3 regions of the Lysinibacillus canaveralius genome follow, and region 1 is predicted to be linked to each of the others. Evidence: a T-box and tRNA genes for the amino acid it is inferred to sense, from the RefSeq annotation. Region 1 holds a T-box; the other regions hold tRNA genes.

Region 1 (9,756 bases):
AGCCTGTACGATCTTCGAAGGTCGACAAGACGGAAGCTGCGACATCCCATTTTTTTAATACGACATTGACATGCTCTACGTCATTTATCCACTTTTCATCCTCGGCGGTTAGGCTTTCATCACCCCAGAGCTCGATTTCCGTAATTTTCTCTTGATTTAAAATTTCATTACGCATCGTCTCCTGAATACCAAACCCGATTGAGGCTAATACGATTAAAAAGGCACAGCCAATCATGGCAGCCAGAACGGTAGTTGTGACGCGCATCTTATTTTTCTTCATATGCTGCCAAACAAATTGCAATTGATCTTTAAATAACATACTACACTTCCTCCATTAATAATCCATCAGTCATACGCAAGATACGGTCCGCGATAGAAGCTACTTCCTCGTCATGGGTAATGATGATGAAAGTGACATTGCTTTCCCTGTTTAGTTGCTGCATGAGTTGGAGAATTTCTTGTTCTGTCTGCATATCCAAACTGCCAGTCGGTTCGTCCGCTAAAACGATAGGAGGATCGGTAATCATTGCCCGGGCAATCGATACACGCTGCTGCTGTCCGCCGGATAGCTCATTTGGATAGTGGTCTGCCACCTCTGTCAAACCAACTCTTTTAAGCATGTCCTGCACCTTTTTCTGGCGTATTGCTGGACTGATTCCTTTCAGCTTTAGGGGCAGCTCAATATTTTCAACAACATTTTGGCCGGGGAGGAGTTGAAAGTTTTGGAAAATGAAACCGAAGTGATTTAAGCGAAAGGCAGCGCTTTGCTTTTCAGTAAATACTGCAGTCTCGGTATCTTTAATGAATACAGAGCCAGAATTCGGTTTTAGAAAGCCGGCAATAACCTGTAAGAGGGTAGACTTTCCAGAACCGCTTTTACCGACGATCGAAACGATTTCTCCCTGCTGTACCTCGAAATTAATCCCTTTTAATACTTCCACCTTCTTTTCCTTGCCTTTCTTGCCGATCATGAAGGCGTGGTGTAATGATTGAACTGTAATCATATGCTCATTCCTTTTTGTGTTAATAAGCTAAGTGTAAAAGGCAAATATGAAGATATAGAGCCTGCATTTCTGAAGATTTTCTTAAGAAATACAAAAAGCCACTGAATCAGTGGCTTTTTTCAAAGGCAAGCTTAATACCGAAAGCAATTAAAATAGTACCCGTTACCCCTTCAATTGCAAGTTTTGTTCGTGTTTTTTTCATGAAGCTGCTGATTTTATCCAATAAGTAAATGTAAAATACAAACCATATAGCTGTTAACCCTGTATAAAGAAGCCCCATCAGGAGGAAGGGGAACACCGTTTGACTTGTTCCGTCGACAAATTGAGGCAGGAACGTCAAAAAGAATACAGCAACCTTTGGATTTGTGACATTCGTAAGGAAGCCTTGTTTAAAACACGGCTGCCCTGTGTAGTTATTGTTTTCTTGCAATTCATCAGGCAGCTGTTTGTAAAGATTTTTTATGGACCACAAGGTTTTAACTCCTAAATAGCATAAGTACACAGCCCCTACATATTTAATGACCGTGAACAAATAGGCTGATTTTACAAGGATTGCAGAGAGCCCTATTACTGCAGCGAATGTATGGATCAGTAAGCCGCAGCATGAACCGAGCATTGTTTTTAACCCTCCGCTCCGACCGTTAACAAGTGTGTTTTTAGTAGCGATGGCTGTATCGGGGCCTGGCAAAATGATGAGCAATATACACATAAGTAAAAAGAAAGAGAGATTATCCATAAAAACCACCAATCTATTTTGTTCTGAAAATTCAGAAATTAATATACCATAAATATGGCTCTGAGAAAATAGCCGAAGAAGGTGAGTTTTTAAATAAAATAAGGGGACCTTGGAGTGAGCTTTTATTAAAAAAGAGCCGAGGATAGATTCCTCAGCTCTCAAGGGGCAATTCTTTGACCTTTTCTAATGCAATAACAAATGGAGGGTCATTTTTCTGGTTCAAAAATTCGTAGCGCAGCACGTGAATATATTTCTGAGGCAGATCGCTTACAAATCGAATGACCTCATCACGTTCCTTTTTGCCGCCTTCATGCCCATGATAAATAACAAGCACGATAATGCCGCCGACCTTCAGGAGCTTTAATAGGCTCTTTAAAGCCTGAATAGTCGTATTCGGGCGTGTAATCACCTCATGATCACTACCCGGCAGGTAACCCAGGTTGAATATGGCGCCTGAAATAGGCTTGTCTACATATTTTGCCACATTTTCGTGCCCATCTTTTAGGACAACTGCCCGATGTTCAAGGGCATTGTCGAGCAAACGGTGAAGTGTCGCATCGACTGCCTGCTTTTGTACATCAAATGCATAGACAAAGCCGTCATCGCCAACAAGCCCGGCTAAAAACAGTGTATCATGACCATTGCCGGCTGTTGCATCAACTGCAATATCCCCATTGCTGATTGCTGATTTTAATAATGTCTGCGCATATTGTAGAACTCGTTCCAGCTTCATTTTGCCACTTCCGCCTGGTAGTACTTGCCTTGCCATGAGCCGCGTCGTTCCAGCTCCGCATCAATGCCATTCAGTACTTCCCATTTATTAACTGACCACATTGGCCCAATCATGAGATCAATCGGTCCATCACCTGTAATACGGTGAACGATCATTTCAGGTGGCAGCACCTCTAGCTGATCGGCTACAAGGTTGATATAAGCATCCTTTTCCATGAACTCCAGCATTCCTTTTTCATACTGCTTCACAAGAGGTGTACCCTTTAACAAATGCAGTAAATGGATCTTGATGCCTTGGACATCGAGCTTCGCTACTTCCCGTGCTGTATCCATCATCATATCGTAGTCTTCCAGCGGCAAACCGTTAATGATATGTGTGACAATACGGATATTGTGCTTGCGCAGTTTTTCTACACCTTCAACATATGTTTGATAGTCATGTGCCCGGTTGATCAGGTTCGCTGTTTTTTCATGCACAGTCTGCAGGCCAAGCTCTACCCAAAGATACGTGCGTTCATTTAGCTCAGCCAAATATTCGACAACGTCATCAGGGAGGCAATCAGGACGTGTAGCAATACTAAGCCCCATTACACCTTCACAAGCAAGTGCTGCTTCAAACTTTTCTTTTAATACTTCAAGCGGAGCATGCGTATTTGTATATGCTTGGAAATAGGCCATTGTCAGGCCATCCTTCCATTTATTCTCCATTTTTGCTTTGATCTTTTCAAATTGAACAGGGATCGGATCAACCTTATCACCTGCAAAATCTCCCGAGCCGGCAGCGGAGCAGAAAGTACAGCCGCCAAAAGCAACTGTGCCATCCCGGTTCGGGCAGTCAAAACCGGCATCCAGTGCAACTTTATATACTTTTTTTCCAAATTCATTCCGCAAATAGCGATTCCATGTATAATAACGCTTTCCATCTGAAGGGAAAGGGAAATTTGTTTCTGTCATATATGTCACTCCTCTAACGCCCTATTTTAACATGCAGAGGACACTCTGACATAACAGAAAATCTTTTTCTTGTACATTTTACGAATTACGCATAGACTTACTGTTTGGAGCTTGAAATTAATGGAGGAAATTTTATGCCGAAAAGTGTGTGGTTTTTAGTTGTAGGAATGTTTGTAAATACAGTCGGAAGCTCATTTTTGTGGCCTCTAAATAGTATTTATATTCATGATTATTTAGGAAAGTCGCTTACCGTGGCAGGATTTGTTTTAATGTTGAATTCGTTAGCAGGTGTATTTGGCAATCTGCTTGGCGGTTATTTATTTGATAGATTAGGAGGATATAAGACAATTGTCTTTGGGGTCGTATGTAATTTAGTCACATTAGCCCTTTTGACAGTGTGGCATGACTGGCCCCAGTATGTCATTTTACTGACAATGGTCGGGTTCAGCGGCGGAATTGTCTTTCCTGCAATGTATGCCCTCATCGGCAGCGCCTGGCCGGAAGGGGGAAGAAAAGCCTTCAACACATTATTCTTAGCAAACAATGTAGGAGTGGCGATCGGTCCTGCACTGGCTGGAGTAATTGCTGATATTAACTTTGAATATGTTTTCATTACGAACCTGGCGACATACGCAGTGTTCTTCTTTATTGCTGTTTTTGCCTTCAGACGATTTAAACAGGCAGGCATTGCACCGAAAAATGTGATTGCAGAAGGGGCAGGCCCCCAATCAAAAGCACCGTTATTTGCTATATTGATACTATGTATCTCCCTCGTGTTCTGCTGGATGTCGTATTCACAGTGGAGCGCGACGATCTCTTCCTATACACAGGAGCTGGGGATGAGCCTCTCTCAATATAGTTTACTATGGACGATTAATGGACTATTAATTGTAGGAGTACAGCCATTCATCCGGCCAATTGTCCGGATGTGGGAGGATAAACTGAAACACCAATTAATATTAGGGCTGGTACTGATGTCTGCCTCAATTGGCCTGGTATCAATTGCAGGAGATTTTAAAATGTTTGCCGCTGCCATGGTGGTTCTGACATTGGGAGAAGTATTCTTTACACCGGTTATCCCGTTAGTAGCAAACAAACTGGCACCGGAAGGAAGGCAAGGTTTCTATCAGGGGATTGTGAATAGTGCAACGACAATAGGGCGTATGGTAGGACCGCTGATCGGCGGGGTGATGGTCGATGTGTATGGTATGCAGGTGCTTGCCATCTTCCTTGCTATTGCACTTATTGTTGCCATCATTCCGTGTTTACTGTACGATCAGCCATTGAAACGGGTTAAGTATGAATAAACACTTGTGCTTTTCAATTGTTTCCATTAAAATAAATGAAAATATTAAGAACGACTGTGATGAGGAATAGTAGGTCTAGAAGTCTTCAAGAGAGCCTGCGGTTGGTGTGAGCCGGCAGATGAACAGACTGAACTCGCCTCGGAGTATGCTTTTGGCGAAAATAGTAGCTGGAAGCCGTGTTTTCGCGTTAAGAAATCTAAGCTGAGTGCTGTGTCACTAATGTGGGTGGTACCGCGGGAGTCAAAATTCTCTCGTCCCTTTCTATTATGGAATGGGGCGAGTTTTTTTGTTTTTTTAAAATTCCGTAAATTCCGCTTAAATATGTGAAAACAGGTCGACAATGATACTTTAAGGAGGAAATACCATGAGTTTTAATCATCAAGAAATCGAAAAAAAATGGCAGCAATATTGGGCTGCCAACAATACGTTTAAAACAGGCAACGACAATTCAAAACCGAAATTTTACGCATTAGATATGTTCCCTTATCCATCAGGTGCAGGACTCCATGTAGGACACCCGGAAGGCTATACGGCGACTGATATTTTATCTCGCTACAAGCGCATGCAAGGCTTTAACGTTCTTCATCCGATGGGATGGGATGCCTTTGGTCTTCCAGCGGAGCAATATGCACTTGATACAGGAAATGACCCTGCTGAATTCACAGAGAAAAATATCGCAACGTTTAAACGCCAAATCCAAGAGCTTGGCTTTTCCTATGACTGGGATCGTGAAATTAATACAACAGATCCGAAATACTACAAATGGACACAATGGATCTTTACAAAGTTAGTAGACATGGGCTTGGCTTATGTAGATGAAATTCCTGTAAACTGGTGCCCAGCACTAGGCACAGTTCTAGCAAACGAAGAAGTAATTGATGGTAAATCAGAACGCGGCGGTCATCCGGTAGAGCGTCGCCCAATGAAACAATGGATGCTGAAAATCACAGCATACGCTGACCGCCTGCTTGATGATTTAGAGGAAGTAGATTGGCCCGAATCAATTAAAGATATGCAGCGCAACTGGATTGGACGTTCTGAAGGGGCACAAGTAACATTCGCTATTGATGGGACGGATGCGTCATTTGAAGTATTCACGACACGCCCTGATACATTATTCGGTGCAACTTATTGCGTTCTTGCACCAGAGCACAAACTAGTAGCAGACATTACAACTGCAGAACAAAAGTCGGCCGTAGAAGCATACTTGGATAAAGTAAAGCTTAAATCAGATTTAGAGCGTACAGACCTGGCGAAAGAAAAAACAGGTGTCTTTACGGGTGCTTATGCAATCAATCCGATCAACAGAGAAAAAATGCCAATCTGGATTGCTGATTATGTACTTTCAACATATGGTACTGGGGCAATCATGGCTGTACCAGCTCATGATGAGCGTGACTATGAGTTTGCAAAAGAATTTGGTTTAGAAATTAAGCCGGTTCTTGAAGGCGGGGACGTTGAGAAAGAAGCATTCGTTGGAGACGGTGCTCATATTAACTCAGAGTTCTTAAACGGCTTAAATAAAGAAGACGGTATTAAAGCGGCAATCCAATGGTTAGAGGAAAATGGCGTAGGGGAGAAAAAGATTTCTTACCGACTACGAGACTGGTTGTTTTCTCGCCAACGCTATTGGGGAGAGCCGATTCCAGTCATTCATTGGGAAGATGGAACAATGACAACAGTACCGGTAGATCAACTGCCATTAGAATTGCCGAAAACATCCAATATCCGTCCATCCGGTACAGGAGAATCACCGCTTGCCAACATCGATGAGTGGGTGAATGTAGTTGACCCGGAAACAGGAAAAAAAGGACGTCGTGAAACAAATACAATGCCGCAGTGGGCAGGTTCTAGCTGGTACTTCCTGCGCTACATCGATCCGCATAATGAGGAAGCAATCGCTGACCCAGAATTACTAAAACGCTGGCTGCCTGTAGATATCTACATCGGCGGGGCAGAGCATGCAGTACTTCACTTGCTATATGCACGTTTCTGGCATAAAGTGCTTTACGATTTAGGCGTAGTACCGACAAAAGAACCGTTCCAAAAGCTATTTAACCAAGGAATGATTTTAGGTGAAGGCAATGAGAAAATGTCTAAATCAAAAGGAAATGTTGTAAACCCTGATGAAATTATTACATCACATGGTGCGGACACACTTCGTCTATATGAAATGTTCATGGGACCACTTGAGGCTTCTGTAGCTTGGTCTACGAACGGCTTAGATGGTGCTCGTCGTTTCCTTGACCGTATTTGGCGCTTGTTCGTAACAGAAGAAGGCACAGCAGCGGAAAAGGTTCAGCCATCCGATGATAAAACATTAGAAAAGTCTTATCACCAAACAGTGAAAAAAGTGACGGAAGACATCGAGGGTATCCGTTTTAACACTGCTATTTCTCAAATGATGGTATTCATTAATGACTGCTATAAAGCAGAAGTTGTGCCGACAGAGTATGCAGAAGGGTTTGTAAAGCTGCTTGCTCCTATCGCGCCACACGTGGCAGAAGAGCTATGGGCAATCCTAGGTCATGAAGGTACGATCTCTTATGAAGCTTGGCCGACATATGATGAGTCAAAGCTTGTAGATGATGAAGTGGAAGTTGTAGTTCAAGTGAACGGCAAAGTCCGCGCCAAAGTAAAAGTGGCAAAAGACGCATCGAAGGAAGAGCTGGAACAAATAGCAATTAACGATGAAAAAGTGAAGGAATTCATGGATGGAAAAGAGTTAGTGAAGCTAATTGCAATTCCAGGTAAGTTAGTAAACATTGTAGTCAAATAAACATATAGTGTAGAAGTAAGCTGCGTATTGGAAATAACTCCAATACGCAGCTTTTTTGTTATGTAAGAAATTATATCGTTTCAAGAAGCATAAACATTTAAATTAAATTCCAGCCTCTATAAAATAGCTTCTAAAAGTTTTCCTGTAGTAAGTCTTTTCCCCTAGGTTATTTTATGAACAGGTAGTTTCTTATAGTTGTTTATTATTGAAGAGTCTGAATGATTTAGGGATTTATACATAAAAGACGGTAAAACAGCTTATTTACATTTGATGCATATTAGCAATGAAGAACATTTTGAAATATGAAAAAATTTAAAAAACATAGTTGACTAATAGGGATTATATGTTTATATTTGTTTTAACATTTTTTTTACTGTGCAGAAATGAACTGTAAGAAAATTACACTATAGCGAATGAGGCAGCTATAAGGTGTTCTTTGGAAAGCAGGAGAACAAGCAGCCTATTCATACTTAAAGATGACGATTAATGTATGTCGAAAATAGACAGTAAATGGTGAATGATGACAAGGTTATGTAATGTTTAATCATAGTAGATTACTAGATAAAAATTGCATTTTTAAATATATATAAGTATAAATTTTGAATTTATAGAAATCATTAAGCATCCAAACTGACATTTTATGTGACGAAATAGTATGCGATTACTCGGATTAGATAGTCGCTGTTGGCTGGTCGCAACTAAAAAGATGAATGCATTTTTTGAAAGATAGAGGAGGAACAACGTTGGGGAAAGTATATATTGTCGGAGCAGGCCCCGGTGATCCGGATTTGATTACAGTTAAAGGACTGCGTGCAATCAAAGAAGCGGATGTAATCCTTTATGATCGCTTGATAAATAAACAACTCCTTACCTATGCTAAGCCAGATGCTGAGCTCATTTTTGTCGGAAAACTGCCGAATTATCATGGAGTTATTCAAGATCGGATCAATACATTGCTTGTCGAGCACGGTAAAAAGGAAAAAGTGGTGACCCGTTTGAAGGGAGGGGATCCATTTGTCTTCGGCAGGGGAGCGGAAGAAGCAGAAGTGTTAGCAGAAGCGGGTGTTCCATTTGAAATTGTACCGGGAATCACATCCGGTATCGCTGCACCAGCTTATGCAGGTATACCTGTGACACATCGCGACCATAGTTCCAGCTTTGCCATCGTAACCGGACATATGCGCGAAGGGAAGGATGATTCTATCAAATGGGAGAGCTTGGCGACAGGAATTGATACATTGGCTATTTATATGGGTGTTGGGAACTTACCCTATATTTGTAAGCAGTTAACCAAGCACGGAAAACCAGCAGATACACCAGTAGCACTCATTCATTGGGGCACTACGGATGTGCAAAAAACTGTTACAGGAACACTCGATACGATTGTCGAAATGGTTCAGCAGGAAAAAGTAGAAAATCCCAGCATGATTGTTATAGGCGAAGTTGTCAAAGTGAGAGAAAAAATTCAGTGGTTTGAAAAAGAGCAATATTTACAAAAACTACGCCAGGAAATTTCAGTGTAAGTAGGTGTCATCTATGCAAGCAGTACTATATGTCGCACACGGGAGTCGAGTGAAGGAGGGGGTTGATGAGGCCCTTGCCTTTATTGACGAGGTAACACCTCGTATTAATGCACCGATTCAACAAAAAAGTTTTCTGGAACTGGCAGAACCGACAATTATGCAGGGAGTCGCCGCGTGTGTAGAGCAAGGGGCGACAGAGGTTGCTGTAGCGCCGATTCTACTATTGACAGCAAATCACTTGAACAAGGATATCCCCGATGAAATAGAAGAAGCAAAAAGAAAATTCCCGGAAGTGGTTTTTTCAATCGGCCAGGCATTTGGAGTTGATGACAGGCTGGTAAATGTACTTGAAAAAAGGCTGAAGGAATCAAATGAAAATTATAAAGGCGCAAATGTCCTGCTAGTTGGACGAGGGAGTAGCGATCCTGCTGTGAAAAGAGACTTAACTCGGATCGCTGGCTTGTTAAAGGGCAGGGCTGGTCTGAATGAAGTGTCTACCTGCTTTTTATATGGGAAAGGGGTATCATTTGAGGATGCTCTCCAGCAGTTGATGACAGAAGATCGAAAAACATTTATTATTCCGTATTTACTATTTACAGGGTTATTAAAGCAACATATTCAAACGAAAATTGCTAATATTCAGGAAACGAATAAAGCTGTTCATTTATGTGAGTGTCTGGGATATGACGAGCAGGTCCAACATGTCTTTATCGATAGAATC
Region 2 (9,756 bases), 500 kb from region 1:
TCTCTGTTGTATATATTTATCTCAAATAAAGGAGGAGATGAAGAAATGGAAAACAAAATCGTGACAGTCAATCACCTTTCCATTCAGTATAAAACAACGATTGCTGTTCAAAATTTATCCTTTTCCATAAAAGAGCAAGAAATCTACGCCATCATCGGACCGAATGGAGCTGGAAAAACATCAACAGTAGAATGTATTGAAGGGTTAAGAATGCCTAGTTCTGGCAAGGTATCTGTGCTCGGGGTGACTCCCCACTTGAATCGGAAGAGGATATATAAACAGATGGGCATTCAATTACAGGAGGCTGATTACCCTGACAAAATGAAAGTGAAGGAGCTATGCATTTATTTTTCAGCTTTCTATGACCACCCGGCAGATTGGCGTCTTTTGCTAAAGCAGCTGGATTTACAAAAGCGTGAAAATACTCTTATCAAAAAATTATCGGGAGGGGAAAAGAGGAAACTCTCTATCCTATTAGCCTTGCTTCCAAAGCCAAAGCTGCTTATTTTAGATGAATTGACCACTGGGCTCGATCCAGAGGCAAGACGGATGATGTGGCAAAGCCTGCTCAATATCCGCAATGCAGGAACTACCATACTTCTCGTTTCTCATTATTTAGATGAGGTTGAACACTTAGCAGATCGCTTGCTGTATTTAGTAGACGGTCATAAACAATTTGAGGGGACATTAGAGGAATTCCGCCAGTATGCAGAAAATCAGATAACCCCTTCTGAGCGGAAGCATAACTTGAATTTGGAGCAGCTGTATCTATTAGTTTCCCCTAAAAAAGGAGCACTATTATCGGAGGTAATGAAATGACGAAAATTTATCATACTTTTATGATTGAAATGAAATTATACACACGTGATTTTTTCAGCTTCTTTTTTACGTTTGCATTTCCTTCATTGCTGCTATTACTTTACGGAAGCATTTATGGCAATGAACCGACTGTTTACTTTGATGGCTATGGAACAATTGATGTATCTATTCCTGCCTATTGTGCCATGATTATCGGTGTAACTGGCTTGATGGCCTTTCCGCTGACACTCGCTCATTACAAAGAACATCAAATCTATAAACGATTGGACGCGACGCCTGTTGGAAAAGGCTTTGTTATTTGGATCCAGACAGCGGTAAATATCATCATGACACTTCTCGGATTTTTACTATTATTTATTGTAGGGAAGCTTGCTTATGATGTGGAGTATGAAGGGGAATTGTGGGCTATCAGTATTGCGATTTTACTTTCTATCGCCGCTATTTTTTCAATTGGTTTCCTCTTTACATCTATTGCTCGAGACAGCAAGATGACCAATCTATTATGTTATCTTTCTTATTTTCTCATGTTGTTTTTATCCGGAGCGACCATGCCAAAAGAGATGTTTTCGGATACCTTATTATCTATCTCCAAATTTCTGCCCCTCACCTATGTAGTCGATCTTTTACAGGGAACTTTTAATGGAGAGGCGTTACATGAATATAACTTTGAAATTGGCATGCTAGCTGGTATTTGTCTACTTTGCTCTTTAATGGGGGCTATTTTTTACAAAAGGAAAAATTGGGCGTAATTGCAGTGAAAGGCGATATGGCTGCCCCTTCCTCATAGTTAAGCTCTGATGAAATGTTCCCTCCTCTTTGGACTGTATCATCTTTTCTCCAAAAAAGGCGACTCTTATTCAAGAGCCGCCTCGGAGTGAAGACAAAATCGTTTCATGACTTTGTCTTCATGTCTTCTAAGAAACTTTAATAAAAAGGCGTTTTTACCCAGCCTGTCTTGAAAACACTTGCCAGACAAGGAGTATCAACGAGCGAAGACGCGAATAGAACCTAAGTTCATGAGGGAACGAGCGAAGCAAGCAATGCTGGATGAAAGCGTTTGTCAACTGGCTGAGGTGGCTCTTATTTAAGAGCCGCCCATCAAGTCTAAAACCCATTTCTTCACATCTACAAGCCGGTTTGATGGCGGTTTCTCTATTTCGCCCGTAACAATGAGCGGAACCACAGAATCCACACGATGGAGAGAGCCATGCGCACCACCGCCCGCATGATCATGACTATGTTTTTCTATAAACTCGTAAGAAGGCTTTGCATCTACGATAATTACCTTTCCTTCTTGTGAATGAAGTGCTCCATGCAGCCTTGCAAGCGCATCAGGGTACGTATGATAATACAGGGCTCCCTGTTCATCCTTCTTTACATCCAAAAGAGACAAATCACCATCCAAATGCCATGATTGGCCGTACTCATCGATAGTCGGCCCGTTTGGTGAAAATGTAAATTGTTCTTCTCCCTTTGGTTTCACAACATAATTAATTTGCTGATCACTCCAGGCAATAAAACCAATTCGTTCATCCTTTTTTAAAATATCTAATACTTCAGAAAATGGAATTTGCTCATCATGCAGATAGATATATGCCATCCTCTCATTAATGGCAATAGCCAGCTCTGCATTCTCTTTTCCGTTCTCCCAAAACGTATAGTCCTTCAACACATCATTTAAATCAATTAAAGCTGTCTCCTTCTCTTCCTTTACCGATGATTGACCGCTATCACCTAGGACAATCCATGTTACTTCCTGAATGGCTTCCTCCCACGATTCAAAATGATTGAATAGCTCTTGAAGGCCTTGATCTGCCTTCTCAATTCCTTTTGTATCTTTAGGACCATTTTTGTGTATAGAGGCATCGGCATCAGGAAAATAAGCTAGGGTAAACATCGGAAGCTTATTTTGCTCGAGTATATACTTTAGCTCATTTACTGTGAAATCATTATTGACACCCATTCGCTTCCAGCTGAATTTATACCGATCGTTCTCTGGATTATATTGAGATAACGCACCAAGTGACAATAGCACTGGTCCATTCACCTTTATCTCCTTCGGCAATAGCTTTGCAAAAGAGAGCAGCTTCGGTACATGTAATTCATGCTGAGTGCTTCCCCGGTATAATAGGCCATTAATGGACGCCGATTGCAATTGAGCGTTTGCCAGCTCTTCGTGAATCGTCTGCACATCCTTACTTAGATGCGATTCATTAAGGCGAATCACACTATCGGCTGCTACATTCTTTATACCGTTGTCCCACATTTCCCTTATACCGCTTCCATAGCTGACCATGCGATCCTCATCCTCTTTAAACCAAATCAAGCCCGGAATCTTATGACCATTTGTATAAGTTCCCGTTAACAAGGTGCTATCAATAGTTACAGACATCGTCGGATAAGAGCTAATAAATTCTGGATAAAAATCTCCATTTTTCATTAAAAACGAGAAAGCAGGAGCCCTTCCCTCCTGAATTGCCTTTTGTAGGGGCTCAGTCATTAACGAATCCACTGTGACCAAAACAACCGGTTTTTGCTGCGTTGTAATGGGAACGCTATTTAACTTTTTAGTCGGCGACATGGAAATAGCGAGAGCAAGTCCTCCACAAATAATAATAACTAAAATAAAAGCAATAAGTATTTTTCTTTTCATTATAGTCACCTATCTTCCATTCATCAGTAGTAGTATGGTGATTACAAATGAATACATGCTTTCGTGAAGGTAAAATCTTTTGCCATTATTTACGAAAAGAAAAAAGAACCCCTGAATAATCAAGGATCCCTTGGCACTTTGATACCATTAATCAGGGTCGAATCGACAATCTAGAAGGAACTCGATTTTGAGCGGTACTAAAACCGTCTAATATCAAAATTTTAATACATTGCTATCGTTTTTCACTTCACATTACTCTTAATTTTTATGCGAGAGTATTAGCCCTTGGTGTCGGGAGACATTATTTAGGTCAGATATTAAATCAACCATTTAAAGAAGAAACACAACAGATACAAGAGCCGGTTAAAAAGGAATTTAAAACTACCGAAGAAAAGATTATCTAAAATCAAATCTTGTACTAAATGCTGTTATACGTTAAAATAGAACCTGGTGAAAACATAAAATGGTGATTAGGTAAGACCTGCTTTTTTGCTTTTATATGATTTTATTTAAGTATAAATTATGATGATTGATTTCTTTGTATCGAGTGCAAAGACGTTAGGTAGCATCTCAAAAACCTTTTAATTAAAAGGTTTTTAAGGTGCTACCTTTTTTTAATGACAGCTAGGAGGAGAATGGTTATGGCATTTCATAAACCACAAAAAATTGCAGAGATAACGATAGAAGCAGGGGTGACAAAGACAAAACTTCCTTTTCCCCATTTGTTGCTGCTTGGATTTTTAGGGGGAGCATTTATTTCATTGGGTTATTTACTAGATATTCGTGTCATAGGTAATTTGCCAGCGGAATGGGGGAGTCTTGCTAACTTAATCGGAGGTGCCGTATTCCCAATTGGGCTTATTTTAATTGTCCTTGCTGGGGCAGAATTGATTACAGGAAATATAATGTCGGTATCCATGGCGTTTTATGCAAAGAAAATATCTCTAGGGAATCTCGTACATAATTGGTTTTGGGTCACTTTAGCAAATCTAGTTGGAGCTCTTTTTGTAGCATATTTCTTTGGTCATGTGGTGGGTTTAACTGAAACAGGCCCATATTTGGATAAAACGGTGGCAGTGGCACATTCAAAAGTAGATGAAACCTTCCTACAAACCTTTATATCAGCGATTGGTTGTAACTGGCTTGTATGTCTAGCAATTTGGCTGGCTTATGGAGCAGATGATTTTATCGGGAAAATTGCCGGCATTTGGTTCCCAGTCATGGCCTTTGTCGCGATTGGCTTCCAACACGTTGTTGCCAATATGTTTGTGATACCAGCAGCGATTTTTGCAGGACAGCTTAATTGGATTGATCTTATTGAAAACATCATTCCAGCCTTCCTAGGCAATGTTGTAGGCGGGGCCCTTTTTGTTGGATTGTTGTATTTTTATGTTTATCAGAAACAAGATAATCAAGTTCAGAAACTTCCTAAGAATTCTTAGGAAACTGACATATAAATATTTAGAAAACCCTATTATTTTAAATTGACGCTACGATAATAGGCTGGTTCTCTTAGGGCTACTTCAATTTTTGCTTACTAAAGTTGGAGTAGTCCTTTGCTTTGCCTTCCCTTATATAATTGAATTTCTAATGCTTCTTCCTCGGTTCAGTGCACACGATTCTTAATTATTCTGTCGTGCAAAAGAAAAATAAAAAAAACTCCACAGAATATACTGTGAAGTTTACTATAACCATGTTTCTCGTTAGTTAAGATACCGGTGGTCGGGGTCGAACCGACACTCCAGAAGGAACACGATTTTGAGTCGTGCGCGTCTGCCAATTCCGCCACACCGGCATGGATTGGAGCGGAAGACGAGGTTCGAACTCGCGACCCCCACCTTGGCAAGGTGGTGTTCTACCACTGAACTACTTCCGCAAATTATTAAGATAAAAAAAAACCGGATGTCCGATCAAAAAAATCTGGAGGCGGCTACCGGATTTGAACCGGTGATAAAGGTGTTGCAGACCTGTGCCTTACCACTTGGCTAAGCCGCCGTAAAAAGAATATTGGAGCGGAAGACGAGGTTCGAACTCGCGACCCCCACCTTGGCAAGGTGGTGTTCTACCACTGAACTACTTCCGCAAATGGCTGGGGTACTAGGATTCGAACCTAGGCATGACGGAATCAAAATCCGTTGCCTTACCGCTTGGCTATACCCCAATAATATAATATGCAAGTTATTTAAAAAGTAATGGGGCGACTGATGGGAATCGAACCCACGAATGCCGGAACCACAATCCGGTGCGTTAACCACTTCGCCACAACCGCCATTATAAGGAATTTACTTAAAAGGATGGGGCGACTGATGGGAATCGAACCCACGAATGCCGGAACCACAATCCGGTGCGTTAACCACTTCGCCACAATCGCCATTGTATTGTTTAAGTAAAATTCATGAAATAAAAAAACTGGCAGGGGCAGTAGGAATCGAACCCACACCAAAGGTTTTGGAGACCTCTATTCTACCGTTGAACTATGCCCCTAAAATGGTGGAGGGGGACGGATTCGAACCGCCGAACCCTAAGGAGCGGATTTACAGTCCGCCGCGTTTAGCCACTTCGCTACCCCTCCAAATGGTGCCGGCGATAGGAGTCGAACCCACGACCTACTGATTACAAGTCAGTTGCTCTACCAACTGAGCTACACCGGCATTTTGGAAATATGGTGGGTCAGGACGGAATCGAACCGCCGACACTTAGAGCTTCAATCTAATGCTCTACCAACTGAGCTACTGACCCATATTTTATAAAGAATGGCGGTCCCGACCGGGATCGAACCGGCGATCTCCTGCGTGACAGGCAGGCATGTTAACCGCTACACCACGGGACCATTTGGTTGCGGGGACAGGATTTGAACCTGTGACCTTCGGGTTATGAGCCCGACGAGCTACCGAACTGCTCCACCCCGCGACAATGTTATTAAGATGGTGGAGGATGACGGGCTCGAACCGCCGACCCCCTGCTTGTAAGGCAGGTGCTCTCCCAGCTGAGCTAATCCTCCATCTGGTTATTTCTTATGATTTTAATAAGTGGTGACCCGTACGGGATTCGAACCCGTGTTACCGCCGTGAAAGGGCGGTGTCTTAACCACTTGACCAACGGGCCAATGTAAAACGTCTCTAAATATAATCTGGCGGAGAGTAAGGGATTTGAACCCTTGAGACAGTGTTACCCGCCTACACGATTTCCAATCGTGCTCCTTCGGCCTCTCGGACAACTCTCCAAGAAGAATGGCTCCGAAGGTAGGACTCGAACCTACGACCAACCGGTTAACAGCCGGTTGCTCTACCACTGAGCTACTTCGGAATATTTTTATTGGAAGCCTAGCGATGTCCTACTCTCACAGGGGGAAGCCCCCAACTACCATCGGCGCTAGAGAGCTTAACTTCCGTGTTCGGTATGGGAACGGGTGTGACCTCTCTGCCATCATCACTAGACTCTTAAAAGACAAGATTTATTATAGCATATTCTATGCTAATTTCAAGTGTTTTTTATTAAAAATCCACAGTTTTTCTTGTTCTTTCAAAACTGGATAAACGTTTCATTGTGCAGCACACAAAATTTGGTTAAGTCCTCGACCGATTAGTATTCGTCAGCTCCATATGTCGCCATACTTCCACCTCGAACCTATCTACCTGATCGTCTTTCAGGGGTCTTACTTACTTGCGTAATGGGAAATCTCATCTTGAGGGGGGCTTCATGCTTAGATGCTTTCAGCACTTATCCCGTCCATACATAGCTACCCAGCGATGCCCTTGGCAGAACAACTGGTACACCAGCGGTATGTCCATCCCGGTCCTCTCGTACTAAGGACAGCTCCTCTCAAATTTCCTACGCCCACGACGGATAGGGACCGAACTGTCTCACGACGTTCTGAACCCAGCTCGCGTACCGCTTTAATGGGCGAACAGCCCAACCCTTGGGACCGACTACAGCCCCAGGATGCGATGAGCCGACATCGAGGTGCCAAACCTCCCCGTCGATGTGGACTCTTGGGGGAGATAAGCCTGTTATCCCCGGGGTAGCTTTTATCCGTTGAGCGATGGCCCTTCCATGCGGAACCACCGGATCACTAAGCCCGTCTTTCGACCCTGCTCGACTTGTAGGTCTCGCAGTCAAGCTCCCTTGTGCCTTTACACTCTACGAATGATTTCCAACCATTCTGAGGGAACCTTTGGGCGCCTCCGTTACCTTTTAGGAGGCGACCGCCCCAGTCAAACTGTCCGTCTGACACTGTCTCCTGCCCCGATGAGGGGCATGGGTTAGAATTTCAATACAACCAGGGTAGTATCCCACCGACGCCTCCTCCGAAGCTGGCGCTCCGGGCTCTCTGGCTCCTACCTATCCTGTACAAGTTGTACCAAAATTCAATATCAAACTACAGTAAAGCTCCACGGGGTCTTTCCGTCCTGTCGCGGGTAACCTGCATCTTCACAGGTACTATAATTTCACCGAGTCTCTCGTTGAGACAGTGCCCAGATCGTTACGCCTTTCGTGCGGGTCGGAACTTACCCGACAAGGAATTTCGCTACCTTAGGACCGTTATAGTTACGGCCGCCGTTTACTGGGGCTTCAATTCACAGCTTCGCTTGCGCTAACCGCTCCTCTTAACCTTCCAGCACCGGGCAGGCGTCAGCCCCTATACGTCACCTTACGGTTTTGCAGAGACCTGTGTTTTTGCTAAACAGTCGCCTGGGCCTATTCACTGCGGCTCTCTCGGGCTTTCACCCTACCAGAGCACCCCTTCTCCCGAAGTTACGGGGTCATTTTGCCGAGTTCCTTAACGAGAGTTCTCTCGCACACCTTAGGATTCTCTCCTCGACTACCTGTGTCGGTTTGCGGTACGGGTACCTCCCACCTCGATAGAGGCTTTTCTTGGCAGTGTGAGATCAGGAACTTCGTCCATACGGACTCGTCATCACAGCTCAACGTTACAGTGTGCGGATTTGCCTACACACACGCCTTACTGCTTGAACAGAGACAACCAACGCTCTGCTTACCCTACCCTACTGCGTCCCCCCATTTCTCAAACGGTGGGGAGGTAGTACAGGAATATCAACCTGTTGTCCATCGCCTACGCCTGTCGGCCTCGGCTTAGGTCCCGACTAACCCTGAGCGGACGAGCCTTCCTCAGGAAACCTTAGTCATACGGTGGACGGGATTCTCACCCGTCTTTCGCTACTCATACCGGCATTCTCACTTCTAACCGCTCCACCAGTCCTTCCGGTCTGACTTCAACGCAGTTAGAACGCTCTCCTACCACTGACATCAAAGATGTCAATCCACAGCTTCGGTGAATCGTTTAGCCCCGATACATTTTCGGCGCAGCGTCACTCGACCAGTGAGCTATTACGCACTCTTTAAATGATGGCTGCTTCTAAGCCAACATCCTGGTTGTCTAAGCAACGCCACATCCTTTTCCACTTAACGATTACTTTGGGACCTTAGCTGGTGGTCTGGGCTGTTTCCCTTTTGACTACGGATCTTATCACTCGCAGTCTGACTCCCGTGTATAAATATCCGGCATTCGGAGTTTGTCTGAATTCGGTAAAGCGAGATGCCCCCCTAGTCCAAACAGTGCTCTACCTCCGGTATTCTCAATCACGAGGCTAGCCCTAAAGCTATTTCGGAGAGAACCAGCTATCTCCAAGTTCGATTGGAATTTCTCCGCTACCCACACCTCATCCCCGCACTTTTCAACGTGCGTGGGTTCGGGCCTCCAGTAAGTGTTACCTCACCTTCACCCTGGACATGGGTAGATCACCTGGTTTCGGGTCTACGACCACGTACTATTTCGCCCTATTCAGACTCGCTTTCGCTGCGGCTCCGTTTTCTCAACTTAACCTCGCACGTAATCGTAACTCGCCGGTTCATTCTACAAAAGGCACGCTATCACCCATTAACGGGCTCTAACTACTTGTAGGCACACGGTTTCAGGTTCTCTTTCACTCCCCTCCCGGGGTGCTTTTCACCTTTCCCTCACGGTACTGGTTCACTATCGGTCACTAGGTAGTATTTAGCCTTGGGAGATGGTCCTCCCGGATTCCGACGGAATTTCACGTGTTCCGCCGTACTCAGGATCCACTCTGGAGGGAATGACTTTTTGGCTACAGGGCTTTTACCTGCTCTGGCGGACCTTTCCAAGTCGCTTCGCCTAAATCATTCCTTTGTAACTCCGTATAGAGTGTCCTACAACCCCAAGAGGCAAGCCTCTTGGTTTGGGCTCTTCCCGTTTCGCTCGCCGCTACTCAGGGAATCGAATTTTCTTTCTCTTCCTCCAGGTA
Region 3 (9,756 bases), 1.5 Mb from region 1:
AAGCTCTCTTCTTGCTTTAGCATGTTCTCTTTCTTTGTGAAGTTCTTTTCTTCATCGAACCATTTCCATTTTTCATCAGCGCTACGGTCATTGAATCCCGTGTTATAAGGACCTGGGTTGATTGTTGCGACCTGTACACCAAACTCGGCGAGCTCTTTTTGCATCGTCTTTGCAATGCCTTCGATTGCGTGCTTTGTTGCTGTGTATGGTCCTACATAAGGTGTACCTGACAAACCTGCAATAGAGCTCAAGAAAACAATTTTCCCGCTGCCTTTTGCAACGAGTTTGCGTGCAGCAATCTGGACAGTTTCAAGGGTCGCAAATACATTAACTTCAAATAATGCACGGAATCGATCCATCGGCACCTCAGCTAAAGGGCCTCCCTCATTGATTGCTGCATTGGCTACGAATACATCAAAGTCATATTTTTCGATTTGTGCACGGTCCCGGGGATTTAAAATATCGAGTTTGAAAACTTCAATATCAAGCCCCAGCTCTCGTGCTTCTCGCATTAGACTAGTATGCTGTGAAGTTGTCTCTGTGGCTGCAATTACATGATGTCCTTTTTTCGCTAGTCCAATTGCTGTCCCATGGCCAAATCCGCTCCCGGCTCCTGTGATAAATATCGTTTTATTCATATTGACTCCTCCTCATAAATTATTGTCTTTGTTCCTCTTCCCGCTGCAAGCTCACCGAAACATGTAACAGAGCGCGGTTGTATAGTGGGACGATTTAAGCGAGGGTAAGAGTATAAAGCTATGTATAATTTAAAATGTAAGTATGAATGAAGAAGCTAAGCAGGTTTATGCGGGTTGTTTTGAAGATAGTCAGGTACAAGGTCACTCTCTTTTGTATAAGTAAGAAGACTGGCAATCCGCTTATCCATATCCAGCAGCTACATTAGATAGCGTGTTTGTTCACAGGGTGGAACATAATGATGAGATGACTGCCAAGGATAAATAGAGGGATATAATGAAGTAATAGCGAAGGAATTATTAAAGTAAATTGCTGAAAAGATATATTGCAAAATTTTAGAGGGAACTCGCCAAGCTTGAAAAAGGGAAAGGCGACTGAACTTCTTGGGCTCCTTTTTATAAATAGTGAAATGCTGCTCTGTAAAGGAAGTGATTTATTATGGAAGAAAATCTGAAACTAAAGAAAGGTCCTTGGGACGACAGTCATCGGCCATGGCCTCTTCCCAATATTCCGTGGACAATGAGGCAGACATGGAGCGACCTTTTATTTGCACACTATCCAATTGAATTTGATATATTACGGCAACTAGTACCTGAAGCATTAAATCTGGATACATATAAGGGTACATGCTGGATCGGCGTTGTGCCATTTCGTATGTCAGGTGTTAGGCTAAGAGGATTACCGCCTGTTCCGGGAACGGATCTTTTTCCAGAGCTCAATATCCGGACATATGTAACGGTTGATGATAAAGCGGGTGTGTACTTTTTTAGTTTAGATGCTGCAAATCGACTTGCTGTAATGGCGGCTAAAACACTATATCACTTACCGTATTGGTTTGCTGATATGGAAATAAGGAATAGAGGAACAACTATTGAATTCGAAAGTAAGAGGAGGAATGATTCGCGCATCAATTTTGCGTGCAGCTATCAACCCATTTCAAAATCATTTCAGGCAGACCAAGGTTCTTTTGAGGAATGGATGGTTGAACGTTACTGCTTTTATACATTAAATGCTTCAGGAGTACCGCTCCGTTGTGATATTTTACATGAGCCTTGGATATTGCAGCAAGCAGAGGCAGAGTTCAGTAAAAATAGAGTGCTGTCTGAGCAGGGAATCATTGTAGAGGAGGCATCGCCTATTTTGCATTATGCCAAAAGTATAGAGGTGCGTGCTTGGCCGTTAGTTCATCCATTTACAAATCGTCTCCATATTTAATTATAGAAAGCAGCTTTTTATTTATTATGTATTAGAATCATTGGATTTAGTTGTATAATGGGACCTGTAAAACGTTAGAAAGTCAGTTGTTGAGATACAACCTCAAAAAATGAAGTTATTTTAATAAAACTTCTTGACGAATAATTAGGAGCTTGATATTATAAGTGAGTCGCTAATTTATGAAACAAAACTCAACAAAAAAGTTATTGACTTCATAATAAAAAAGTGATAAGATATAAAAGTTGCTGCAAAACAGCAATCAAAAAACTTTTAAAAAAGTTATTGACACAAACTTCAGTAAGTGTTAATATATAAGAGTTGCTGCTAAATAGCGGTAACGAAATGAACTTTGAAAACTGAACAAGCAAGACGTTAACAATAATTTTCTTTCTTAATTGAAAGAGACAATTTGACTAAAGCAATAGTCAGCAACATTTTGAGCTTAACTCAAACTACTTTTATGGAGAGTTTGATCCTGGCTCAGGACGAACGCTGGCGGCGTGCCTAATACATGCAAGTCGAGCGGACGTTTTGTTGGTGCTTGCACCGACTTAACGTTAGCGGCGGACGGGTGAGTAACACGTGGGCAACCTGCCCTGTAGTCTGGGATAACTCCGGGAAACCGGGGCTAATACCGGATGATACTTTCTACCTCATGTTAGAAAGTTGAAAGATGGTTCTGCTATCGCTACAGGATGGGCCCGCGGCGCATTAGCTAGTTGGTGAGGTAACGGCTCACCAAGGCAACGATGCGTAGCCGACCTGAGAGGGTGATCGGCCACACTGGGACTGAGACACGGCCCAGACTCCTACGGGAGGCAGCAGTAGGGAATCTTCCACAATGGACGAAAGTCTGATGGAGCAACGCCGCGTGAGTGAAGAAGGATTTCGGTTCGTAAAACTCTGTTGTAAGGGAAGAACAAGTACAGTAGTAACTGGCTGTACCTTGACGGTACCTTATTAGAAAGCCACGGCTAACTACGTGCCAGCAGCCGCGGTAATACGTAGGTGGCAAGCGTTGTCCGGAATTATTGGGCGTAAAGCGCGCGCAGGCGGTCCTTTAAGTCTGATGTGAAAGCCCACGGCTCAACCGTGGAGGGTCATTGGAAACTGGGGGACTTGAGTGCAGAAGAGGAAAGTGGAATTCCAAGTGTAGCGGTGAAATGCGTAGAGATTTGGAGGAACACCAGTGGCGAAGGCGACTTTCTGGTCTGTAACTGACGCTGAGGCGCGAAAGCGTGGGGAGCAAACAGGATTAGATACCCTGGTAGTCCACGCCGTAAACGATGAGTGCTAAGTGTTAGGGGGTTTCCGCCCCTTAGTGCTGCAGCTAACGCATTAAGCACTCCGCCTGGGGAGTACGGTCGCAAGACTGAAACTCAAAGGAATTGACGGGGGCCCGCACAAGCGGTGGAGCATGTGGTTTAATTCGAAGCAACGCGAAGAACCTTACCAGGTCTTGACATCCCATTGACCACTGTAGAGATACAGTTTTCCCTTCGGGGACAACGGTGACAGGTGGTGCATGGTTGTCGTCAGCTCGTGTCGTGAGATGTTGGGTTAAGTCCCGCAACGAGCGCAACCCTTGTTCTTAGTTGCCATCATTTAGTTGGGCACTCTAAGGAGACTGCCGGTGACAAACCGGAGGAAGGTGGGGATGACGTCAAATCATCATGCCCCTTATGACCTGGGCTACACACGTGCTACAATGGACGGTACAAACGGTTGCCAACCCGCGAGGGGGAGCTAATCCGATAAAACCGTTCTCAGTTCGGATTGTAGGCTGCAACTCGCCTACATGAAGCCGGAATCGCTAGTAATCGCGGATCAGCATGCCGCGGTGAATACGTTCCCGGGCCTTGTACACACCGCCCGTCACACCACGAGAGTTTGTAACACCCGAAGTCGGTGAGGTAACCTTTTGGAGCCAGCCGCCGAAGGTGGGATAGATGATTGGGGTGAAGTCGTAACAAGGTAGCCGTATCGGAAGGTGCGGCTGGATCACCTCCTTTCTAAGGATATTTTTCGGAAGTATATCACACGGTGATATACGTTAACGTTCTTGCTGTTCAGTTTTGAAAGTTCATACTTTCAAAACTTGCTCCTGCGGTTACTCGTCGCAAATGTGCGAAGAAGTAGACACAGGTAGCGCACTTGTTCTTTGAAAACTGGATAAAACGACATTGAAAGCAAACACAAATTTCTATCTTTAAATAGATATGAGTCAAACAAGTCAAGCAATTGACGTGTAAACTGAAGTCTAACTCTTCGAGTTAGCGTTAACTTATTGGTTAAGTTAATAAGGGCGCACGGTGGATGCCTTGGCACTAGGAGTCGATGAAGGACGGCACTAACACCGATATGCCTCGGGGAGCTGTAAGTAAGCTTTGATCCGGGGATTTCCGAATGGGGGAACCCACTGCGTTTAATCGCGCAGTACTTTCGCGTGAATTCATAGCGCGTTAGAGACAGACCCAGGGAACTGAAACATCTAAGTACCTGGAGGAAGAGAAAGAAAATTCGATTCCCTGAGTAGCGGCGAGCGAAACGGGAAGAGCCCAAACCAAGAGGCTTGCCTCTTGGGGTTGTAGGACACTCTATACGGAGTTACAAAGGAATGATTTAGGCGAAGCGACTTGGAAAGGTCCGCCAGAGCAGGTAAAAGCCCTGTAGCCAAAAAGTCATTCCCTCCAGAGTGGATCCTGAGTACGGCGGAACACGTGAAATTCCGTCGGAATCCGGGAGGACCATCTCCCAAGGCTAAATACTACCTAGTGACCGATAGTGAACCAGTACCGTGAGGGAAAGGTGAAAAGCACCCCGGGAGGGGAGTGAAAGAGAACCTGAAACCGTGTGCCTACAAGTAGTTAGAGCCCGTTAATGGGTGATAGCGTGCCTTTTGTAGAATGAACCGGCGAGTTACGATTACGTGCGAGGTTAAGTTGAGAAAACGGAGCCGCAGCGAAAGCGAGTCTGAATAGGGCGAAATAGTACGTGGTCGTAGACCCGAAACCAGGTGATCTACCCATGTCCAGGGTGAAGGTGAGGTAACACTTACTGGAGGCCCGAACCCACGCACGTTGAAAAGTGCGGGGATGAGGTGTGGGTAGCGGAGAAATTCCAATCGAACTTGGAGATAGCTGGTTCTCTCCGAAATAGCTTTAGGGCTAGCCTCGTGATTGAGAATACCGGAGGTAGAGCACTGTTTGGACTAGGGGGGCATCTCGCTTTACCGAATTCAGACAAACTCCGAATGCCGGATATTTATACACGGGAGTCAGACTGCGAGTGATAAGATCCGTAGTCAAAAGGGAAACAGCCCAGACCACCAGCTAAGGTCCCAAAGTAATCGTTAAGTGGAAAAGGATGTGGCGTTGCTTAGACAACCAGGATGTTGGCTTAGAAGCAGCCATCATTTAAAGAGTGCGTAATAGCTCACTGGTCGAGTGACGCTGCGCCGAAAATGTATCGGGGCTAAACGATTCACCGAAGCTGTGGATTGACATCTTTGATGTCAGTGGTAGGAGAGCGTTCTAACTGCGTTGAAGTCAGACCGGAAGGACTGGTGGAGCGGTTAGAAGTGAGAATGCCGGTATGAGTAGCGAAAGACGGGTGAGAATCCCGTCCACCGTATGACTAAGGTTTCCTGAGGAAGGCTCGTCCGCTCAGGGTTAGTCGGGACCTAAGCCGAGGCCGACAGGCGTAGGCGATGGACAACAGGTTGATATTCCTGTACTACCTCCCCACCGTTTGAGAAATGGGGGGACGCAGTAGGGTAGGGTAAGCAGAGCGTTGGTTGTCTCTGTTCAAGCAGTAAGGCGTGTGTGTAGGCAAATCCGCACACTGTAACGTTGAGCTGTGATGACGAGTCCGTATGGACGAAGTTCCTGATCTCACACTGCCAAGAAAAGCCTCTATCGAGGTGGGAGGTACCCGTACCGCAAACCGACACAGGTAGTCGAGGAGAGAATCCTAAGGTGTGCGAGAGAACTCTCGTTAAGGAACTCGGCAAAATGACCCCGTAACTTCGGGAGAAGGGGTGCTCTGGTAGGGTGAAAGCCCGAGAGAGCCGCAGTGAATAGGCCCAGGCGACTGTTTAGCAAAAACACAGGTCTCTGCAAAACCGTAAGGTGACGTATAGGGGCTGACGCCTGCCCGGTGCTGGAAGGTTAAGAGGAGCGGTTAGCGCAAGCGAAGCTGTGAATTGAAGCCCCAGTAAACGGCGGCCGTAACTATAACGGTCCTAAGGTAGCGAAATTCCTTGTCGGGTAAGTTCCGACCCGCACGAAAGGCGTAACGATCTGGGCACTGTCTCAACGAGAGACTCGGTGAAATTATAGTACCTGTGAAGATGCAGGTTACCCGCGACAGGACGGAAAGACCCCGTGGAGCTTTACTGTAGTTTGATATTGAATTTTGGTACAACTTGTACAGGATAGGTAGGAGCCAGAGAGCCCGGAGCGCCAGCTTCGGAGGAGGCGTCGGTGGGATACTACCCTGGTTGTATTGAAATTCTAACCCATGCCCCTTATCGGGGCAGGAGACAGTGTCAGACGGACAGTTTGACTGGGGCGGTCGCCTCCTAAAAGGTAACGGAGGCGCCCAAAGGTTCCCTCAGAATGGTTGGAAATCATTCGTAGAGTGTAAAGGCACAAGGGAGCTTGACTGCGAGACCTACAAGTCGAGCAGGGTCGAAAGACGGGCTTAGTGATCCGGTGGTTCCGCATGGAAGGGCCATCGCTCAACGGATAAAAGCTACCCCGGGGATAACAGGCTTATCTCCCCCAAGAGTCCACATCGACGGGGAGGTTTGGCACCTCGATGTCGGCTCATCGCATCCTGGGGCTGTAGTCGGTCCCAAGGGTTGGGCTGTTCGCCCATTAAAGCGGTACGCGAGCTGGGTTCAGAACGTCGTGAGACAGTTCGGTCCCTATCCGTCGTGGGCGTAGGAAATTTGAGAGGAGCTGTCCTTAGTACGAGAGGACCGGGATGGACATACCGCTGGTGTACCAGTTGTTCTGCCAAGGGCATCGCTGGGTAGCTATGTATGGACGGGATAAGTGCTGAAAGCATCTAAGCATGAAGCCCCCCTCAAGATGAGATTTCCCATTACGCAAGTAAGTAAGACCCCTGAAAGACGATCAGGTAGATAGGTTCGAGGTGGAAGTATGGCGACATATGGAGCTGACGAATACTAATCGGTCGAGGACTTAACCAAATTTTGTGTGCTGTACAATGAAACGTTTATCCAGTTTTGAAGGAATAAGTTTCTTCAACTACATAATATGTGAAGTGATGATGGCAGAGAGGTCACACCCGTTCCCATACCGAACACGGAAGTTAAGCTCTCTAGCGCCGATGGTAGTTGGGGGCTTCCCCCTGCGAGAGTAGGACATCGCTTCGCTTATTTTTTTTGGAGGATTAGCTCAGCTGGGAGAGCACCTGCCTTACAAGCAGGGGGTCGGCGGTTCGAGCCCGTCATCCTCCACCATCTCAAAATGCCGGTGTAGCTCAGTTGGTAGAGCAACTGACTTGTAATCAGTAGGTCGTGGGTTCGACTCCTATCGCCGGCATCATTTTGAGCCATTAGCTCAGTTGGTAGAGCATCTGACTTTTAATCAGAGGGTCGAAGGTTCGAGTCCTTCATGGCTCACCATTTTTATAATATGCGGGTGTGGCGGAACTGGCAGACGCACTAGACTTAGGATCTAGCGCCGCAAGGCGTGGGGGTTCGACTCCCTTCACCCGCATCTTTTAACTTCATATACTGTCAGAATAAAAAGCAACGCATATTGCGGAAGTAGTTCAGTGGTAGAACACCACCTTGCCAAGGTGGGGGTCGCGAGTTCGAACCTCGTCTTCCGCTCCAATATGCCGGGGTGGCGGAACTGGCAGACGCACAGGACTTAAAATCCTGCGGTGGGTGACCACCGTGCCGGTTCGATTCCGGCCCTCGGCACCATTTTTATGATTTTAGCGCCCGTAGCTCAATTGGATAGAGCGTCTGACTACGGATCAGAAGGTTATGGGTTCGACTCCTGTCGGGCGCGCCAAAAAATTACGGGAAGTAGCTCAGCTTGGTAGAGCACTTGGTTTGGGACCAAGGGGTCGCAGGTTCGAATCCTGTCTTCCCGACCATCCAAATTTCTATGAATAAACAACATGGGGCCTTAGCTCAGCTGGGAGAGCGCCTGCCTTGCACGCAGGAGGTCAGCGGTTCGATCCCGCTAGGCTCCACCAACCATATAAACGGAGGAATACCCAAGTCCGGCTGAAGGGATCGGTCTTGAAAACCGACAGGCGGGTTAAACCGCGCGGGGGTTCGAATCCCTCTTCCTCCGCCATTTTTGAAATAGAAATGGTGCATTACAGACTTCAGCAAACTTGAATAAAATTATCGCGGGGTGGAGCAGTGGTAGCTCGTCGGGCTCATAACCCGAAGGTCGTTGGTTCAAATCCGGCCCCCGCAACCAAATGGTCCCGTGGTGTAGCGGTTAACATGCCTGCCTGTCACGCAGGAGATCGCCGGTTCGATCCCGGTCGGGACCGCCATTTTTGATAAAGGGTCAGTAGCTCAGTTGGTAGAGCATTAGATTGAAGCTCTAAGTGTCGGCGGTTCGATTCCGTCCTGACCCACCATCAGAAAATACATAAGAAAGTAATTTTAAAGTAGGGGGCCTATAGCTCAGCTGGTTAGAGCGCACGCCTGATAAGCGTGAGGTCGATGGTTCGAGTCCATTTAGGCCCACCATATATAATATTATTCCGAAGTAGCTCAGTGGTAGAGCAACCGGCTGTTAACCGGTTGGTCGTAGGTTCGAGTCCTACCTTCGGAGCCATGGCCCGTTGGTCAAGTGGTTAAGACACCGCCCTTTCACGGCGGTAACACGGGTTCGAATCCCGTACGGGTCATCCTAAAGTATGCAGCGATAAGCTGCATACTTTTTTATTTGCAAATTTTTATCACTATTAAATGGGATATATGAAGAGTTTGCCTGGTAAAGTTTATCGTTAGAAAATAACTGATTATAAAGAATAGAGTGCCTTATTATTGCTCAAATACATTAGCGTAATAACCTACTAAAAATTTAATAATAAAAAGCCTCCTAAAGAATTAAACTGCATCCGAATTGTTAGATACAATCAAACAATTTGGGTGCAGTTTTTCTATAGGAAAGTTTACTACTGAACATGGATTACAAGCAGCAGCTCCTTGGTATCTAAATGGGAATGAAAGCTCTTATAATACACCGAAATTCCTTGTAACAGAGCACAATATAATACGAAGATAAACCATTTTAAAACTAATGGTGTAAATGCTTTTTCTTAAACAATATACGAGCTATAGGTTACAGGTTAAAGTGGCCGTACTAAATTATCTAACTGAATATAGTATATCTAGTGTTGAAACAGCGGCTATTTTCACTACTACAAGTGTTTCAAATATAAGACCTGGAAAAAACGTTTAGTGTAAATGGAATAGATGCTCTTCAATCAAAGGGAAAGAGTCATATATCGATAAGAAAAAGTTCAGCCAACCCCCATTCCAGAAGGCTCTATAGAAGCGCTTGATGAGCGTATTAGACAGTTTATAAGTGAAAAAGGGTTTTAGTCTAGAATTTATTAACTGCACTGTATGCGGCCTGTATGACAGAGAGGGAAAATTATGTTAGGGTAAACACTCTAATTCTGCCGGATTTCTTATATCATTATATTTTAATTGGTAGAATGTGGATTATATTAGTGTATCCCACTAAGAAGGTATATTTTCTACTATAAAACTGATTAGGAAGATAATAATGAAAAAGCTTTTTATTATGTTACTAGCAGCGTTTGTATTAGCTG

The links. A T-box is a leader RNA that pairs with one kind of tRNA and senses whether it is charged. The one in region 1 lies ahead of leuS (leucine--tRNA ligase), so its partner is inferred to be a tRNA-Leu.
Region 2: it encodes a tRNA-Leu, which carries the amino acid that the T-box ahead of leuS (leucine--tRNA ligase) is inferred to sense. The anticodon was not compared.
Region 3: it encodes a tRNA-Leu, which carries the amino acid that the T-box ahead of leuS (leucine--tRNA ligase) is inferred to sense. The anticodon was not compared.

What each region holds. Positions count from the first base shown of each region.
Region 1 covers NZ_CP154840.1:3,270,204-3,279,959, reverse strand. Annotated here, with positions in the region: gene AA0Y26_RS16545 (ABC transporter permease) at 1-319, opposite strand, end outside; gene AA0Y26_RS16540 (ABC transporter ATP-binding protein) at 321-1,004, opposite strand; gene AA0Y26_RS16535 (LysE family translocator) at 1,111-1,740, opposite strand; gene AA0Y26_RS16530 (class I SAM-dependent methyltransferase) at 1,892-2,473, opposite strand; gene AA0Y26_RS16525 (TIGR01212 family radical SAM protein) at 2,470-3,426, opposite strand; gene AA0Y26_RS16520 (MDR family MFS transporter) at 3,561-4,733, shown strand; T-box leader at 4,781-4,995, shown strand; gene leuS (leucine--tRNA ligase) at 5,098-7,512, shown strand; gene cobA (uroporphyrinogen-III C-methyltransferase) at 8,256-9,035, shown strand; gene AA0Y26_RS16505 (sirohydrochlorin chelatase) at 9,049-9,756, shown strand, end outside.
Region 2 covers NZ_CP154840.1:3,770,157-3,779,912, forward strand. Annotated here, with positions in the region: gene AA0Y26_RS19070 (ABC transporter ATP-binding protein) at 46-819, shown strand; gene AA0Y26_RS19075 (ABC transporter permease) at 816-1,568, shown strand; gene AA0Y26_RS19080 (alkaline phosphatase family protein) at 1,904-3,472, opposite strand; gene AA0Y26_RS19085 (formate/nitrite transporter family protein) at 4,114-4,914, shown strand; tRNA gene AA0Y26_RS19090 (tRNA-Leu) at 5,186-5,267, opposite strand; tRNA gene AA0Y26_RS19095 (tRNA-Gly) at 5,274-5,348, opposite strand; tRNA gene AA0Y26_RS19100 (tRNA-Cys) at 5,394-5,467, opposite strand; tRNA gene AA0Y26_RS19105 (tRNA-Gly) at 5,481-5,555, opposite strand; tRNA gene AA0Y26_RS19110 (tRNA-Gln) at 5,559-5,633, opposite strand; tRNA gene AA0Y26_RS19115 (tRNA-His) at 5,666-5,741, opposite strand; tRNA gene AA0Y26_RS19120 (tRNA-His) at 5,768-5,843, opposite strand; tRNA gene AA0Y26_RS19125 (tRNA-Trp) at 5,883-5,956, opposite strand; tRNA gene AA0Y26_RS19130 (tRNA-Tyr) at 5,961-6,044, opposite strand; tRNA gene AA0Y26_RS19135 (tRNA-Thr) at 6,048-6,123, opposite strand; tRNA gene AA0Y26_RS19140 (tRNA-Phe) at 6,136-6,211, opposite strand; tRNA gene AA0Y26_RS19145 (tRNA-Asp) at 6,227-6,302, opposite strand; tRNA gene AA0Y26_RS19150 (tRNA-Met) at 6,306-6,382, opposite strand; tRNA gene AA0Y26_RS19155 (tRNA-Val) at 6,398-6,473, opposite strand; tRNA gene AA0Y26_RS19160 (tRNA-Glu) at 6,503-6,577, opposite strand; tRNA gene AA0Y26_RS19165 (tRNA-Ser) at 6,604-6,695, opposite strand; tRNA gene AA0Y26_RS19170 (tRNA-Asn) at 6,704-6,778, opposite strand; rRNA gene rrf (5S ribosomal RNA) at 6,794-6,909, opposite strand; rRNA gene AA0Y26_RS19180 (23S ribosomal RNA) at 7,035-9,756, opposite strand, start outside.
Region 3 covers NZ_CP154840.1:188,576-198,331, forward strand. Annotated here, with positions in the region: gene AA0Y26_RS00990 (SDR family oxidoreductase) at 1-638, opposite strand, end outside; gene AA0Y26_RS00995 (YqjF family protein) at 1,135-1,911, shown strand; rRNA gene AA0Y26_RS01000 (16S ribosomal RNA) at 2,369-3,923, shown strand; rRNA gene AA0Y26_RS01005 (23S ribosomal RNA) at 4,201-7,129, shown strand; rRNA gene rrf (5S ribosomal RNA) at 7,200-7,315, shown strand; tRNA gene AA0Y26_RS01015 (tRNA-Val) at 7,327-7,402, shown strand; tRNA gene AA0Y26_RS01020 (tRNA-Thr) at 7,412-7,484, shown strand; tRNA gene AA0Y26_RS01025 (tRNA-Lys) at 7,492-7,567, shown strand; tRNA gene AA0Y26_RS01030 (tRNA-Leu) at 7,580-7,661, shown strand; tRNA gene AA0Y26_RS01035 (tRNA-Gly) at 7,706-7,780, shown strand; tRNA gene AA0Y26_RS01040 (tRNA-Leu) at 7,785-7,873, shown strand; tRNA gene AA0Y26_RS01045 (tRNA-Arg) at 7,888-7,964, shown strand; tRNA gene AA0Y26_RS01050 (tRNA-Pro) at 7,973-8,049, shown strand; tRNA gene AA0Y26_RS01055 (tRNA-Ala) at 8,076-8,151, shown strand; tRNA gene AA0Y26_RS01060 (tRNA-Ser) at 8,163-8,255, shown strand; tRNA gene AA0Y26_RS01065 (tRNA-Met) at 8,310-8,384, shown strand; tRNA gene AA0Y26_RS01070 (tRNA-Asp) at 8,388-8,463, shown strand; tRNA gene AA0Y26_RS01075 (tRNA-Phe) at 8,475-8,550, shown strand; tRNA gene AA0Y26_RS01080 (tRNA-Ile) at 8,586-8,662, shown strand; tRNA gene AA0Y26_RS01085 (tRNA-Asn) at 8,676-8,750, shown strand; tRNA gene AA0Y26_RS01090 (tRNA-Glu) at 8,752-8,823, shown strand; gene AA0Y26_RS01095 (hypothetical protein) at 9,711-9,756, shown strand, end outside.